DNA from 3 places in the Marinomonas sp. 63XJN7_7_ISO-PGPR-S23-202 genome. Region 2 is predicted to be linked to each of the others. Evidence: predicted binding sites of a transcription regulator. Region 2 holds the regulator's gene; each other region holds the start of a gene.

Region 1 (5,690 bases), 1.9 Mb from region 2:
CCACCTTGCCATAATGAGTCGTCCAAAACTGGGCGCTACCAAAACCAACTTTAGCATGATCAGAAATATCCCAGTCGCCTATTTCACTATAACGTTTTTGAAATAGCAATGCGCCACTGAAACCATCGTAGATATAAATGTCTAAAACGAAGTCTCTTTGCTTTTCACTTTTGTCGTCTGTGCTGGCATAAGGGTCATTTGGACGTCTCATATAAAGAGGAGAAATATCACGTATAACGCCACTGACAACATACTGTGTGCCAAGTTTTTGAGCGACTCGAACCACATCGGTTAAGGTGTCATTGTTGTTTGTAAGTGAAGGCGCGTTGATCTTGTCTGGGTAAAGGGAGATATTGGTTGCCGCTAAAGCTCTTAAAAAGCCTTGTTTATTGATAACGTCGGCAAAATCTTTGGGAAGCTCTCTGGAGATATTGCCTAAGGCTCCGAGGCTGGCTTGTTGTCTGTGTTCCAAAGGAAAACCAGTGATAGCCACGGATTTTTTATAATAATTCGTGGCACCATTACTACACATGTTGTCGGCTGTCACGTTGACGCGGGCGACGACCGTTAAAAAGTCGCCTTTTTGGGTTTCGGAAATGATTTTGGCATGTTGAACTCGCCCAGCGCTGCGTATTTTCAAGTCAGAGTTGAGCTCGCCGTTGTTAAGAATATCCTTAACACTGACACGTGAGCTGGACTGAAGGACGGCCTGTTTAATAGCTTGTTGCGTCGCTCGATAGCGAGCATCATTGATGTCGCCATTATATATAATGGCAGTACCAACTGCGTCGACGGTTTGAGCAATACTGTTGCCGACCGATGCAAGAACCATAATGATGTAAATCAGATAGCGAAACATCGGCATTACTGGATAGTATAAAAGTTAACATTAGGTTGCGGGGTTTCTACATTGACGGCACGATAACCCGGGCGAATTTGGCACTTCGGATCTTTGTCAATGCTGGAAGGGTTGCTGACACATTGGCGAAAGTTTTCTTGCAATGCCATTTCAACAACGGTTTCAAACGTTCCATCTTCATGCTCACGTTGGGAGACGATTTTTGCGCCGACTAAATAGGCATCAACATAAGAACGTAATTCATCATGTTGCAAAACCATGTTGCTTAACGAACTGGTGCCGTCAATTTTCAGACCGTATACTCGCTCAGATAGATTTCGGTAGGCATCCAGTGTGGAACTGCGCAATGCCATTAATTTTGCTTGAGATTTAGTGTAGCGCTTACTGGGGTTGATGGCCGCATATCCTGTAGCATGAATGATGATTGGTTCTTGTTTTATAACACCGATTACATTGGTCGCGTTTTGCACATTATTATTCGGGTTATTAAGCGCCGTTGCCGTTGGTGAGCCGACGATATTGCCATTACAGGGGCCAACAGTGGTACAGGTCATCGCCGTACCTTGGCCTAAATTTTGGCATCCCGCTAAGGTGGCCCCCAACGCGGCCAATAAGAGTAGTTGAATCGTCATTTTCATGGTGGCGTCCCCTAAATGGAAGTCCTATATCTCGTTTTTTGCATGGAAAGATCGCGGCAGTCGTCTTGTGTTGGCGATGTTTAACCATAGGAATAATGTATGCCTGTAGCAAAAAGTAGACCAGATAATGACTTCTTTCCTTTGCTAGGGGCAAAATGTAAACCATTTGTCAGTGAGGCGTCCACGGTTTCCCGTGTAAATCTGCTTATTTTACCCGCATGATGTGACTTTTTTCCCGGTTGGTTGTATGCCTTTTCGGGGGAAGGACGTGTTTTTGTTTTTAGAAGGTATTATACTGTTTTTATATACAGTTTCTGGGTAGCGATATGGCTAAGCTTAGGAAGATCATTCATATCGATGCAGATTGCTTCTATGCTGCCATTGAGATGCGTGATGACCCTTCTTTGGAAAAGGTGCCCTTGGCTATTGGGGGGGCATCTCAATCTCGTGGTGTGTTATGTACGGCAAATTACCATGCTCGTACTTTCGGTGTACGTTCTGCTATGCCGAGTGCCATCGCCAAACGCCTGTGCCCAAATTTAATTATTATGCCCGGAAATATGGAAAAATATCGTATTGCCTCGCGGCAAATGCATGCCATTTTCCGGCAGTATACTGACATAATAGAGCCGCTTTCCCTCGATGAAGCTTATTTGGATGTGACGGACGCTTCTTCCTGTCAAGGCAGTGCGACATTGATTGCTCAAGCAATACGAGAACAAATCTTTAACGAAGTCGGTATTCGAGTCTCCGCTGGTGTCGCGACAAATAAATTTATTGCTAAAGTGGCCAGTGATTGGAATAAACCCAATGGTTTGAAGACGGTTACACCAGAAAGTCAATTTGAGTTTGTATCACAGTTGCCTGTGAAATGTATTTCGGGGATTGGTAAGGTCTCTCAAGAAAAATTGGCGGCCATTGGTGTACATCACTGTGCGGATCTACAGACAATAGATTTCTCATTATTGCAGAAAACCGTTGGGAGTATGGCGTTTCGACTGCAGCAATATGCCAAGGGGATTGATGATCGCCCTGTGCAAGTATCCCGTGAGCGCAAGAGCGTGTCTGTTGAACATACGTTTCCCCATGATTTGTCTTCACTAGAAGAGTGTTTGAGCATGCTACCAGAACTGCTGGCGAGTTTAGAGGCGCGTTTAGCGGGGCGAGATTTTTATCCGCAGATTAGCAAATACTATTTGAAATTAAAGTTTAATGACTTTAGACAAACAACAGTAGAACAACCGATTCAAAGCTGTTTCTCCAGTGAAGTGTTTGCCTCCTTACTGCATCAGGCTTATTCACGCCATATGCGTCCTGTTCGATTGATTGGGGTAGGTTATCGCTTATCTGTACAGCAGGCAGAACAGCTAAGCATTGCGTTTGATTAACCTGTTTCCTGATCGATTTTGTGATTTTTCTGATCAAAAAATGTACGATTGTTTTCTTGCTGCTATAGTTATTAGAACGATTAATAGTTGCTAGAGCGATTATCGTTATCTGAATGGGGATAGCTGTTGGAATAGGAGCAGTTGTTGAAATGGATCAATGGAACGGGCGAGTGGATTACCTAGTCAACGACACAATGCAGTAATGAGACCAAGCCCTCACTTCTCAAACGGTAGGTGTTGAGTGGAGTTAGGGGTTGTAGTAAGACAAGGTAAATTACCTCGTATGTCATTTTTTTGATGTGTAGGTGTTGTCTTATGATGAAGCATCCAAATGGCTTCTATGATTGGAAGCATGATATGCCAGAGTCTTTAGCTGGACGTTTACGTTTTGAGGTGGCTCAAACACTGAGAAGCGTTTATGCAGATGAAGCTCTTGTCAATGAAATAGATACTCTCTACCTCCCTTTTGCGAATTGGTTAAGTGGTAAAGTCTCGTTTAAACAAGGACCTCTGGTGGTGGGGTTAGGTGGGCCTCAAGGCTGTGGAAAAACGACCTTTTGCCGCGTCATTAGCCGTATTCTTAATAAAGGGTTCGGACTCAATAGTGTGGTGGTCAGTTTGGACGATCTCTATAGCACGCATAAAGATCGCTTGAAATACGCCAATAGCACACACTCCTTATTTTCCACGCGAGGGGTGCCAGGTACGCATGATATACCATTGGCACAGAGTGTCTTCGCTCGTTTAAAAAACCTCAAACAAGACGAAGTAATGCGTGTGCCCGCTTTTGATAAATCCCTTGATGATAGAAAGCCTGTGAATCTATGGCCCGAAGTGCAAGGGCCTATTGATGTGGTTTTATTTGAAGGTTGGTGTGTGGGGGCGTTTTCTCTTGGAGAAACAATTGATAAGCCGATTAATCGCTTGGAGCACGATAAAGACCCAGAGGGAGTTTGGAGAAAAGCGGTCAATGAGCATCTTCATGAGGACTATAAGGCGCTGTTTGATTTGATTGATATTCAAATGTGGATGCAATCACCCAGTTATGATGTGGTCTATGAATGGCGTAACAAACAAGAGCGTATGCTTGAGGATCATCTGCATGATATTCATGGGGGAGTATTGGACACTCTGGACATCAAAATCATGTCGCCGGAAGCGCTTAAAGGCTTTATGCAGTATTATGAACGTTTAACGCGCTATCTCTTAGCTGTCATGCCTGAGCGATCGGATGTGCTGTTTTCGTTAGATCGGCATCAGAAGGTGAAGCAGCTGCGTTTTCCAATAGAGCATTGAGTGTATTCTTGGTAGGAAAACGCTTGGTAGGAAAACGGCCACAATTTGGTGTCATTATGATAGGCTAATGCACAACGTATTAGCCTATTTTTTTTGGAGTAAATAATGGCCGAATTATTACCGAGTGTTGTGGTGGAGACGGCGCAGAATCCTGACTCTGCTGTTATTTGGTTGCATGGTTTAGGGTCGGATGGTCATGATTTTGAAGGCATTGTCCCGGCATTGACACTTGATCCATCCTTAAAAGTGCGTTTTGTGTTTCCCCATGCGCCCATTCGTCCGGTGACGGTCAATGGCGGTATGGAAATGCGAGCCTGGTATGACATTTACGAAATCACTTTGGAACGTAAGGTTGATATAGACAATATTGCGGAGTCTTGCGCGCAAGTCAGTGACCTTATTGAAGCACAAATCGCACAAGGTATTGATCCTAGCCGTATTGTCGTAGCGGGATTTTCACAAGGTGGTGTGATTGCTTATCAGCTATCCCTGACGACCTCTTATTCATTGTCTGGGGTTATGGCGCTATCGACTTATTTGGCGAATAAGTCAATGGTGTCTGAAGCGTCAGAGTGTGCGAATGGCAAGACGCCTTTTTTGATTCACCATGGCAAGCAAGACCCTGTAGTGCCCATCAGTCTATCGCAAGAGGCTAGTCAGCTTTTAAGTGATAAGGGATATCTGGTTGACTATAAAACCTATGATATGCCCCATTCCGTTTGTCCTGAGCAAATTCAGGATATCTCCGCTTGGCTGAATGCGCGTTTGGCGTAATAAAGGGTTAAATTCAACTCGCCCTTTGCTAAAAGACAGTTTAACGCACCGTATATTGAAGAGATTACTAAGGAAATGAATCATGGTTTCAGCGTCATTAGAAACGGATGAATGGCTTAACTTTGCCAAAAATGTCGCCACACACGCTGGGCAGATGATGATCGAGGCCAGAAACAAAGCGACTTTTTCTACAGACTACAAAGCAGATCATGAACTGGTGACATCGGCCGATTTGGCAATCGATGCCTATATTTGCCAGCAAATCACACAAACGTTTCCAGATCATGTGATTTTGTCGGAGGAGTCGTCCCCTAAGCTTGCCCTTGCTGAGCTTGCTAATAAGCCGGTTTGGGTCATTGATCCGATTGATGGTACGGTCAATTTTGCCCATGGTCATCGTCATGTGGCTGTGTCGATTGGCCTGTATCTAGCCGGAGAACGCGTACTTGGGGTAGTGAATGCGCCATTTTTAGAGGAATGTTTCTGGGCAGTGAAAGGGAAAGGGGCCTTTTTAAATGGCGAACGCCTTTTTGTTTCCCAGCAAACACAGTGTCGCAATGCTTTGGTGGCAACGGGTTTTCCCTACGATAAAAGTACGCTCCCCAGTATTATCCGACGTGTCAGCGTCATTTTGACTAAATGTCAGGATATTCGTCGAAATGGCTCCGCTGCGTTAGATTTGTGTTGGGTCGCGGCTGGGCGTTTAGAGGCGTATTTTGAAAGCCTGAAGCCTTG
Region 2 (5,690 bases):
CTGATGCCCATGTGGCTCGATTGGATGGCGCGAATTATCAGGTTAGCAATCGCGAAGATAGGCCGACCAGCAGTAAGCCTTCTGCACCCTTTATCACCTCGACGTTACAACAAGCCGCGAGCACGCGCTTAGGGTTTGGTGTGAAGAAAACCATGATGCTCGCCCAGCGCTTATACGAAGCGGGTTACATCACATACATGCGTACGGATTCGACCAACTTGAGTGTGGAGGCGGTTGAAGCGTTACGAGAATATATTTTATCGAACTTTGGTGATAAATATTTACCGAAAGAGCCACTACGTTACAGCAGTAAAGAGGGGGCACAAGAAGCCCATGAAGCCATCCGTCCATCGGATGTGAATGTACGACCTGATGATCTGCAAGGCATGGAAAAAGACTCCCATCGTCTCTATGACTTAATTCGTAGTCAATTTATGGCGTGTCAAATGACACCGGCTTTGTATACCTCTACCTCTGTTACGGTAACGAGCGGCGAATACGAATTTAAAGCCAAAGGGCGTATTTTGCGTTTTGATGGTTACACTCGAGCCATGCAGTCGTTCGCGAAAAAGGGCGAAGACAATATCCTACCAGATGTGGCTCAAGGGGAAACCTTGGCGCTTGACTCTTTGTTGCCGGAGCAGCATTTTACTAAGCCTATTGCCCGCTTTAGCGAAGCCAGTTTGGTAAAAGAGTTGGAAAAACGAGGTATTGGACGCCCTTCTACCTACGCTTCCATTATTTCAACGATTCAAGATCGTGGTTATGTACGGGTTGAAAATCGTCGTTTTTACGCGGAAAAAATGGGGGATATAGTTACCGAACGCTTAGTGGATAGCTTCCATTCTTTAATGAATTTTAGCTTTACTGCTGAAATGGAAGAGCAGCTGGATGATATCGCGGAAGGTAAGAAAGATTGGATTAAAACGTTGAATGCGTTTTATAAAGATTTCAGTGGTATGTTATCCAAAGCGGAATCACCGGATGAAGGGATGATGCCAAACGAGCCGACACCGACTGATATTGAGTGTCCGACTTGCTCTCGTCCCATGCAAATCCGTACAGCGAGTACGGGGGTATTCTTGTCTTGTTCAGGTTACTCGTTACCACCTAAAGAACGTTGTAAGGCCACGATTAACCTGGTTCGTGGTGATGAAGCGATTGCCGTTGATGATGAGGAAGGGGAATCTAAAGCCTTAATCGGCAAACGCCGCTGTAAAATTTGTGGTTCGGCCATGGACAGCTATTTGATGGATGAGCATCGCAAACTGCATGTTTGTGGTAATAATCCGGCCTGTTCTGGGTACGAAGTAGAGAAGGGATCCTTTAAAATCAAAGGTTACGATGGCCCTGTTCTAGAGTGTGATAAGTGTGGCTCCGAAATGCAGCTTAAAACGGGTCGCTTTGGGAAATACTTTGGGTGTACAAACGAAGAATGTAAAAATACTCGTAAGCTATTGAAAAATGGTGAGGCAGCGCCACCAAAAATGGATCCTGTTCCCATGCCAGATTTGGCTTGTGACAAAGTCGATGACCATTATGTATTGCGTGATGGAGCAACCGGTTTATTTCTGGCAGCCAGTCAGTTTCCTCGTAAACGAGAAACGCGTGCGCCATTAGTGAAAGAGCTGCTTCCGTTTATGGATCAAATTGATCCTAAATATCACTTTTTCAAAACGGCGCCCGTTAAGGATAATGAGGGGCGTCCTACGGTGATTCGCTACAGTCGCAAAACGAAAGAGCAGTATGTGATGACCGAAGAAGAAGGCAAACCAACGGGCTGGAAAGCGTATTATGTTGGTAGTAAATGGGTTGTTGAAGAGGGTAAGAAAAAGAAATGAGTAACGCGAGTCAAGCAAGCGTTACCAATCAGAAGTTAGACGCAGCACGACGTTTTTTGCAGCAAAGCCAGCAGTGCGAAGAGTCTTGGTTGCTCGCTGGATTAGAAGGGGCGTCTTTGTTTCACCTTCGCAGTGCTTTGAACGGTTTGCTACAAGAGATCAAAACGGCTTATAGTCTGAAATCAGAATTGGATATATTGAAATTACAACATGCAGCGAAAGAGACAGGAGTTGTGGTTCCCACATTGAGTGAGTTATCGGATCTTGCTTTACAACCCCACTCTTGGCTGAATCAATTAGAGCAAGCATTCATTGCTCAGTTGGAATGTCACTATACGTCGTTTTCTGGTATGAGTTCGGACAATATAATTGGTAAAGGATCGGATGCCGGTGCTTCAGTTGGTTTGTACTTGTCAAAGCTTGTTGAGTTGGTGTTGCGTTTTAGAGAAGAATCATCAGAGTATTAATTATGAAAGAATCTTATCTAGAGATTGTTGAACTCGATAATGGCGATATTGTATTGAGACCAGCAAGTGAAGACGGAGAGAGTGTGGAACCGCTGGCTACCTTGGTCATTTCCGATACGACGAAGTCGTATTTGAAAGAAAGGTATTTTGAATTAGCTAAGTGCATGTTCCATGCAGGCATAGACTTTGTATATTCTGACGAGTCAGCGTTTGGGGATGACGCTGAGTATTTGGAAGACATGGATATGCGCCCTAAAATCTTACATTGATCAGAATGAAACAAAAAATGCGAAGCCATGGCTTCGCATTTTTCTTGCTCGTATTTTAATGGATGGTTAGGTTGGCCTAATTTTTATCCATTAGAATACGTGCTGGATTAGCAAAGGCATTAAATCAAACTGTTTGCCTAATGACGCCGACAGATAAGCCTTCGATGGCAAATTCTTCGCTTTCCAGATCAACAAGAATATCGTCAAACTCCTCATTTTCGGGTTGTAGGCGTACTTGACTGCCTTTTTGATAGAAGCGTTTAACGGTAACTTCATCGCCAATGCGGGCAACGACTATCTGGCCATTACGAATAGTGGTGGTTTTATGGACAGCGAGAAGATCTCCTTCCATAATGCCGATATTTTTCATGCTGGTGCCGGAAACAGACAAAAAGTAATCCGCTTTAGGGGAAAACATGCTAGGTGGAACGCTCACATGTGATGCAATGTTTTCTTGTGCGAGAATCGGAAAGCCTGCCGCCACTTTTCCTATGACGGGCAAGCCAAGCTCTTCGTCATTTGCTGCTTCTACAGGGTCTTCAATTAATTGAATGCCTCGGGATGCACCAGAGAGCATTTTGATGGCGCCTTTTTTGGCAAGGGCCTTCAGGTGTTCTTCGGCGGCGTTAGGCGATTTAAAGCCTAAGCGACCTGCGATTTCTGCACGTGTTGGAGGAAAGCCGGTTTCGCTAATAAATTCGCGAATGGTTTCTAGTACGTCAGATTGTCTTTTGGTTAATTTAATCATAGGGCCATCTGGTTGTTTATACAGTAACTGTTATTATATACAGCATCACCAACGATTCTCAATAATTTAAATGCTTTCAGACGAACTAAAAACACAAATTCATCTTGCTTACCGTGCTTCTTTGGAAGCAAAACAGCATAAGCCCCGAGTTGGTCAGCGTCAGATGATCGGCGCAATTGCCCGTACCTTGGGGAATATCAAGCAAGACAGTGAAGGTAACCGACTAGACGAAAAGCACGTGGCAGTTGTTGAAGCTGGAACAGGGACCGGGAAGACTCTGTCCTATTGTTTGGCGGCTATTCCTATAGCCAAAGCCCGAGGCTTGAAACTAATCATTTCCACGGCAACCGTTGCTTTGCAAGAACAAATTTTGCACAAAGAATTGCCTAATTTGTTGGCTCATACAGAGTTAAGCTTTAAATATACCTTGGCAAAAGGGCGTGGCCGCTATCTCTGTCTAAACAATCTTGAGAGTTTTTTAAGCTCGGAAGATCAAGGTATGGAAGACATGTTTGCAGGGTTGTTTGAGCAGCACTTGCAAGCCGATGACGTGAATACGGTGTTGTACCAAGAAATGGATGTGGCGTTATCAAAGGGTGAGTGGGACGGCGATAAAGATAATTGGGAAGGGCTGATCCGAGATCAAGATTGGCGTCGTTTAACGACGGATCACCAACAATGCACGAATAGAAACTGTGCCAATTATTCAGCTTGTCCGTTTTTTAAAGCGCGGGCTGAAATTGAAGTCGCCGATGTGATTGTTGCCAACCACGACCTTGTATTAGCTGATTTATCTCTAGGTGGTGGTGCCATTCTTACACCGCCAAAAGAAACCATCTATGTCTTCGACGAAGGCCATCATCTTCCTGATAAAGCCATTAGTCACTTTCGCCATGAAGTGCGTTTACAGCAAAGTATCACTTGGCTTCGCCAGTTGGAGAAGAACTTGGTGAATTTGAAACAGGAGTTGACCGATGCCGTTAGCTTAACGGGTCAGTTGTTGCTGAAAATTCCCCAACAAATTCAGAGCATTGTGAATTTTATTCAGTATGCTCAACAAGGGTTGGCGCCTTACATACAAGGTTTGGGGTTGGATCAAGACAATAATCATCACCGCTTTGAGTTTGGTGTGATACCTGACGAGTTGCGCCAGTTGGCTTATAGTTTGCAGACCTCCTACCAGAAGCTGTTCAACAATATCGAAAGCATTCAGGATGAATGTAAGAAAACCAAACAGAATGAGGGGATGGGAATTACCTCAGAGACCGCTGAGACTTGGCAGCCGATTCTAGGGGTGATTTTAGGTCGTTTGGAGCAATGTGTTGAGTTATGGCGTCTATACTCCACGGTTGATGATCAAAACTTTCCGCCTAATGCACGTTGGTTAATGGTGATAGGGCAAGGGATGGAGCAGGATGTTGAGCTTGGTGGTTCGCCGATACTGGCGGCGAATACGTTACGCCAACAATTATGGGATAAGTGCTTTGGGGCGGTGGTCACATCGGCCACACTGACCGCGCTGAATCAATTCCATCGCTTTAATATGCGCTCAGGGGTGCCTCGGGAAAGTGAATATTTGCGAGTGTTAAGCCCGTTTGATTTTCAGAATAATGGCCTATTGGTGGTACCCAATATGGAGCATGAGCCAAATCGTGTGGATCAACATACTGCAGAGATAGTGGCTTACCTGAATAAGAATGTTCATACCGATAAAGGAAGTTTAGTGCTGTTTTCTTCCCGTCGTCAAATGGAGGACGTTGCTAAATCGCTTGCTGCTGGATTGCAGGAAATCCTTTTAACTCAAGGAGAGCAGTCTAAACGGGTTATTCTGGATTCTCACCGGGCCAAGATTGATGAGGGTAAGGGCAGTTTGCTATTTGGTTTGGCGAGTTTTGCCGAAGGGGTGGATTTGCCAGGTAAGTATTTGACCTCTGTGTACATTGCCAAAATTCCTTTTGCCGTACCGGATGATCCGGTTGAGGCAACGCTGGCTGAATGGATACAAAAACGTGGTGGGAATCCCTTTATGGAAATTACTATTCCAGATGCGTCTTTACGCTTGGTGCAGGCGACAGGACGTTTGTTACGGAGTGAAAAAGACTCGGGAGAAATTCATATACTGGATAAGCGCCTCAGGACAAAGCGCTATGGGCAACAGTTAATTGATAGTCTTCCACCGTATCGCATGGTATAGCTTTCCATCTTTTTATCCCATGACGGGGTGCGAAAACCAGTAACTTAGTAACGCAAGGGGTGATAAAAACCTATCATTTAGGTACACTCCCCGCAAAGTTTCATAAATTCAAAAATATAGAAGAATATAGATTCCAATATGGAAAACCAAACAACAGACTCCGCTCCAGAG
Region 3 (5,690 bases), 1.8 Mb from region 2:
ATATCCATTTAAAACCTATCCGTGGTGTAGAGTGGTTTGAATTAGACATTCGTGAACATAAACAGGGACTCCTTTTACAGCTTTGGGCATCGGTAGAAGCGGTTTATCCTGAATTATGTCCAGAACAAGATGCAGAAACACTGGTATGGCCTGGCGAGCAAATACCAATGACTCATGCCAGAGCAAATTCCATAATCCACCACCATAACCCAGTTTATCTGGATGACAAGTTTTTAGAAAAATACGAACAAAGTGTTTTTTATGATACTACCCCTTATCAAGCCTGGGGCCAATGGAACTGTGATCCCTCTTACGGAGGGCAATGGTGCTTCACAGAATGTCAGCGGGTTGGTAGGAATTTAATAAAAGTTCCTATGAGAGAGCTCTATAAGGCTAAACCAGATCGCGAAATTATTCATGCATACGAGTATGTTATCGCCCCAGAGAATTTGGAACATATCGATTTAGCTGAAGAACATATAGTCAATAAAGTACAACGATTATTAGAAGCATTACTAAATTTAGGCGATGGTCTATCTCAGCTTGGAGATACGATAGGTTTGGCTCAAACAACAGAAGAGTTAACAGGATTCAGTCGAAAAGAAATTGAGGATAACGGATGGCTCAAATACCCCTCGTTAAGTCGTCTGGCTCAAGTGGCTCCCATCGACATGACCCAACAAATGTTTTTAGCACGCTGTAAAAATATCCACGAGTTAATACAAAAAATCCCAAATGGATACCTCAAATCCCTGCTCATTAACGCTGGCTGCCCACGAAGTAAAATAGGAAGTCTTGGGAGCCTAAAACTTATTCAAGCCTTGTTAAACAGGCTAGAATACTTAAATGGTCAACTCGAATCAGTTCATGACTTCCCATCTCAAGTCGAACCCGAAGATTGGGGTGATTCAAACGTTAATTTAGCCTCACTATTTTTAAACAATGACCTAAGAATAGCGGATGCTCATGACGCGATAGAAAAATGCATTTCAACACTGCAAAAGCTAGGCTTTGATACAGCCAATCTTAGTAGTGGGTATGGGAGAGCACTTGATTTCGTGATGGATGGTGTTATCAACTCTTTAGACTACATAGCCAATCAGTTAAAAAAGCTGCTGCTTAGAGTATGAGTAAAATATGTTGCTCTCAACTAGGATATTCCTATGAATTATGGCCTGCTCTGTTAGAGTATTTTCGATTATTCAGGGTGAGCTAGTTGGAGCCAGTGCTCAATATATGGCTTCATAGTAAGCTCCCTTACTATCCATTAAGAAATACCATTACAGTGTCGTTGTTCCAGTTGGTGCTAAAGTTAAAACGGTTTCATAGGAGATTTAACCTACAAGTCTTTGATATCTATAGCAATCTCATGTGAGCCTTTACGCTGTTCTGTAATTTTTTCCGACTCTAAGTCTTCCAACTTCTCCAGCTCAGAGATTAATGCTTTCTTGGAAGTATCGTCCAAGCGGGAAATCAAGCACGCCAGTTCAGCACTTAGGTCATCCTCACACAAAAAGTAGTTCAGCGGGACATTGAGCTCTTGAGCAATTTTTCTCAAAGTCTCGATATCAGGAACATGCCGCCCCTTTTCATAGTGGTTCATACGGCCGCTGGCAGAGCTTTCGTCCATACCGATTTTTATCCCAAGCTCTTTCTGGGATATGCCGATTTTATTGCGAGCTTGCTTAAGTCGCCGTGGTATTGGGTTATCTGACAAAATAGTTTCATCTTTAAAGTCTCATGTACTTAGATTGTCTAAGTTTTACTTATTTCTGTATACTTAGCAATCCTAAGTATCTAGTTTTTGAGACACAAACATGACATCCAAACCATTTTCTTTGAATAAACAGTTCAAAGAACTCTTACGACGCATGGAAGGAACCAGCATCAGACGAAAAGAACTCATTCAATTAGCATCAAGTACAACAGACCTAGATATAGTCCAATCCACTAGACTAGTAGCAAGGAACGTTAGCAGGCTGACATCTAAAGGCCTCCTGAGTGCCAGTGGAGAGCGAAACGCTCGAACTTACCACCTTACTCCTGAATTAATCCTAATGCTAAGCAGCGGCTCTTGTGGCTCGTCAGACGAAGAAACTATAGATACAAGTCAAAGCTCAAATGAGGTACATCTTCTAGATGAAGAAAAGAAAGCCAATGCTGAATTAAAACTATTGTTGGGAGAGATTGATGCTTATCAGGAATATTTAGGACTATTCCCACATAAGCGACCAGCTATTTTGAAATTGCTAGATGAGTCTAGAGAAAAAGCGACAAGGTTCTACGGTCGATTAAACGCCATTAAAAAGATTATACAATCGACTCAACCTGAAGGGAATATGTAATGCTTAGGACATGGCAAGAACAGTGTCTCTCTCAAGCAGTAACATCATATAAGAAGCAATCTCAATTCTTGGTATTGGCTTCCCCTGGTGCGGGTAAAACCCTGCTTGCAGCGCATATAGCAAAAGCTCTTATCAACAGTGGCGATATCGACTATGTAGTATGCTTTTCCCCTTCTCGAATCGTTTCACAGAGCATTGAAGAAACATTTGAGAAAACATTGAAGCGAAAGTTTAATGGCAGACTTGGGGCAATCGGAGCATCGCGTACTTATCACTCTCTTAGTAACGCAGCTGAGCTAATCAATGATCTTGCGGCCACTAGAGTCTTGGTCATTTTTGATGAAATACACCACTGTGCCGGTAATGGTGAGTCTCCAGCAAATGCATGGGGATTACAGCTTCTCTCCACGATACAGCATTTAGCGACTTATGCTTTGTCACTTACCGGTACACCTTGGCGCACTGACACACTTCCTATTTCATTCGCTAAATACTCAGATCCAGAAGGCAACATTATCTGTGACTACTCGTATGATCTTGTTGATGCAATAAAAGACAAGGTCTGTCGGATGCCTCAAATTACCGCAATTGATATTGAAAAAGTAACAGTAAAAGGATTAGATAAATTTGAAACCTACACTAGTTTGCAGTCATTGCTAAGCGAAGGTGAAGTAAGCTATCAAACTGTGATCAGACATCCTGAAGTCATCAAGCACTTACTTTCATTAAGCGTTCATCGGCTGAATTTCCTTAGAAAGAGCTCACCTAATGCTGGCGGCTTAATAGTCGCATCTTCATACGAACATGCTTTACAGATTCAATCCATACTATTGGACCACTTCAATAAAGAGTCTACTTTAGTATCCTGTAGACATGATGACTCACCCGAGCTTATTAACCGTTTCCGTAAAGACAACAGCGAATGGATAATCAGTATTGCCATGATCAGCGAAGGGACAGACATACCAAGGCTGCAAGTTTGTTGTAGTCTTACTGATGTCACCACTGAACTTTACTTCCGTCAGATCCTTGGGCGCATCATACGAATGACCAAATATCAGTCACATGTTGCCAATATGTACATGTTAGCAGAACCAAATTTAGTGGAGTTTGCAGAGCGACTGAACAAAGCAATTCCAGGCACTTACAACTACCAAAAAACAGAAGAATTACTCAATAGTATCGACACACCGAGTCCAACAAATGATAGTAGTCGAGGCTCTTACAAAGACGACGTGTTGACACCAGAAGCCAACCTTGATGAATTTGTCTTGAGTAACGATCATGATCTATTGAAGCTAACCGTTCTAAACGAGCTTACGATGACCTCATTCAAATCGAAAATAATTTCTTATTATTTATAGGAATTCGCCACTCTTGAAATCCTGCCTCAATTCTAGTCGAAAAATCGGAAATCCTTCCTCTTACAAAAATTCACTTGGTCATTCGCGCTGCTTAAAACTATACTGTATATTTATACAGTATTCTGGTGTTGATCATGCGTGTGACTTATCTTGGTGTGTCTAAGTCGGCGGCGTTTATCGCGGCTGATAGTGTGCGAATCCCTTTGTATGTGGATTCGGTATCGGCGGGGTTTCCTTCGCCTGCACAGGACTTTGTTGAAAAATCCTTAGACTTAAATGAGTTCTGTGTAGCTCATCCGAACGCGACGTTTTACGTGCGTGCGCAGGGTGATTCGATGATTGATGTGGGCATTTATTCGGGTGATGTGTTGGTGGTAGACCGTTCGTTAACTGCGCGTCATGGAGATATTGTGATTGCCTGCATTCATGGGGAAATGACGGTGAAGACGTTGGAGCTGAAGCCCAATGTGTTGCTGCGTCCGAAGAACAAAGCCTATAAGGCCATTCAGATCACAGAGGAATCCCAGCTAGAGATCTTCGGTGTGGTTACGGGCGTGGTTCGTAAGTACGAGCGTCATTAAATGCAAACTGTCTTTGCCTTAGTCGATTGCAACAACTTTTACGCCAGTTGCGAGAAGTTGTTTCGACCAGATTTAAAACACACACCTGTTGCTGTGTTGTCGAATAATGATGGCTGTATTGTCGCGCGTTCCAAAGAGGTAAAGGTGCTGGGCATCAAGATGGGCGTGCCGATGTTTCAGGTTCAAAATGAGATAAGAAGGCACGGCATTGTGTGCTTTTCCTCGAATTATGCGCTGTATGCGGATCTGTCAAATCGGGTGATGACGATTTTAGAGGAGGAGGCGCCACGGCTTGAGGTGTATTCCATCGATGAGGCCTTTATGGATTTAACCGGTGTTGATCATGTGACGGATTTGCTAGCGTTTGGCAAACGAGTAAAGGCCAAGGTCGATCAGTGGACAGGCATTACGGTAGGCGTGGGCATCGCGCCAACTAAGACGCTGGCGAAGTTGGCCAACCACGCGGCGAAGAAATACCCAGCCACCGGTTCGGTCGTAGATTTGATGGACCCAGACAGACAAAAGCGTTTATTGGCAATTGTTGAAGTAAGTGATGTGTGGGGCGTTGGCCGTCGCACCACGGCAAAGCTAAAGGCGAGGGGAATTAATACCGCTTTGGATCTTGCGAACGCTAACCCTAAATCGATTCGAAGCGAGTTTTCTGTGGTGTTGGAGCGAACCATTCGAGAGTTGAACGGAGTATCGTGTTTGGATTTGGAATTGGTCAGGCCAACAAAGCAGCAAATCATTTGCAGTCGGTCATTTGGTCATAAGGTGACAGACAAGCGTGAACTACGGGAAGCCATCGCTAAATACACAAACAGAGCCGCCGAGAAATTACGCGGAGAAAAACGCCTTTGTCGTGTGGTGAGTGTGTTCGTTCGTACCAGCCCTTTTATTACAAACGAACCGCAGTACTCGAAAACCCTGTCTGCAGAACTGCCCAACCCAACCGACGACACGCGAGACTTATTAGAAGTGGCCGACGTACTGTTTCGTCGCATTTATCGTGCAGGTTATCGCTACGCCAAAGGTGGTGTGATGCTGGCGGATTTTTATGAGCATGGCGCTTTTCAACAAGATTTATTCCGAGCCGATAATACCAAAATCAACTCAAAAGCCTTAATGAGCGTCGTAGACAAAATCAACCACAGCGACCTCGGTAAGGTTTTTTTCGCCTCTCAAGGCGTGTCACCACAATGGTCAATGAAGCGAGAACACTTATCTCCAGCGTACACGACCAGGTGGGATGAGTTACCCAAAGTGTATTGATTCAAAATGTAGAAAATAGAAATCAGCGATGAATTAAAAATCCAAACGATAGTGATGGAGAGGTGTTCCATGAACGATGAAGGTGCCAAAGAAAATGCCAGTAAAGTGCCAGCAGGCAAGATAATAGC

Evidence for each region. Region 2 encodes LexA, which represses DNA repair genes until DNA is damaged. Its sites were predicted from a motif close to TACTGTNTANNTANACAGTA; they were not measured.
Region 1: a site for LexA is predicted at 1,791-1,810, ahead of dinB (DNA polymerase IV). Genes of this name have one in related genera too.
Region 3: a site for LexA is predicted at 3,810-3,829, ahead of umuD (translesion error-prone DNA polymerase V autoproteolytic subunit). Genes of this name have one in related genera too.

What each region holds. Positions count from the first base shown of each region.
Region 1 is NZ_CM149677.1:812,404-818,093, forward strand. Features, by position in the region: gene AC0VYG_RS03765 (flagellar assembly protein T N-terminal domain-containing protein) at 1-859, opposite strand, end outside; gene AC0VYG_RS03770 (LPP20 family lipoprotein) at 865-1,497, opposite strand; gene AC0VYG_RS03775 (hypothetical protein) at 1,597-1,719, shown strand; gene dinB (DNA polymerase IV) at 1,824-2,885, shown strand; gene AC0VYG_RS03785 (hypothetical protein) at 3,201-4,181, shown strand; gene AC0VYG_RS03790 (alpha/beta hydrolase) at 4,287-4,955, shown strand; gene AC0VYG_RS03795 (inositol monophosphatase family protein) at 5,038-5,690, shown strand, end outside.
Region 2 is NZ_CM149677.1:2,724,062-2,729,751, reverse strand. Features, by position in the region: gene topA (type I DNA topoisomerase) at 1-1,841, shown strand, start outside; gene AC0VYG_RS12650 (DUF6586 family protein) at 1,838-2,308, shown strand; gene AC0VYG_RS12645 (hypothetical protein) at 2,311-2,577, shown strand; gene lexA (transcriptional repressor LexA) at 2,702-3,325, opposite strand; gene dinG (ATP-dependent DNA helicase DinG) at 3,396-5,519, shown strand; gene AC0VYG_RS12630 (DEAD/DEAH box helicase) at 5,658-5,690, shown strand, end outside.
Region 3 is NZ_CM149677.1:915,459-921,148, reverse strand. Features, by position in the region: gene AC0VYG_RS04215 (hypothetical protein) at 1-1,130, shown strand, start outside; gene AC0VYG_RS04210 (helix-turn-helix domain-containing protein) at 1,340-1,717, opposite strand; gene AC0VYG_RS04205 (hypothetical protein) at 1,818-2,345, shown strand; gene AC0VYG_RS04200 (DEAD/DEAH box helicase) at 2,345-3,709, shown strand; gene umuD (translesion error-prone DNA polymerase V autoproteolytic subunit) at 3,844-4,290, shown strand; gene umuC (translesion error-prone DNA polymerase V subunit UmuC) at 4,291-5,562, shown strand; gene AC0VYG_RS04185 (hypothetical protein) at 5,632-5,690, shown strand, end outside.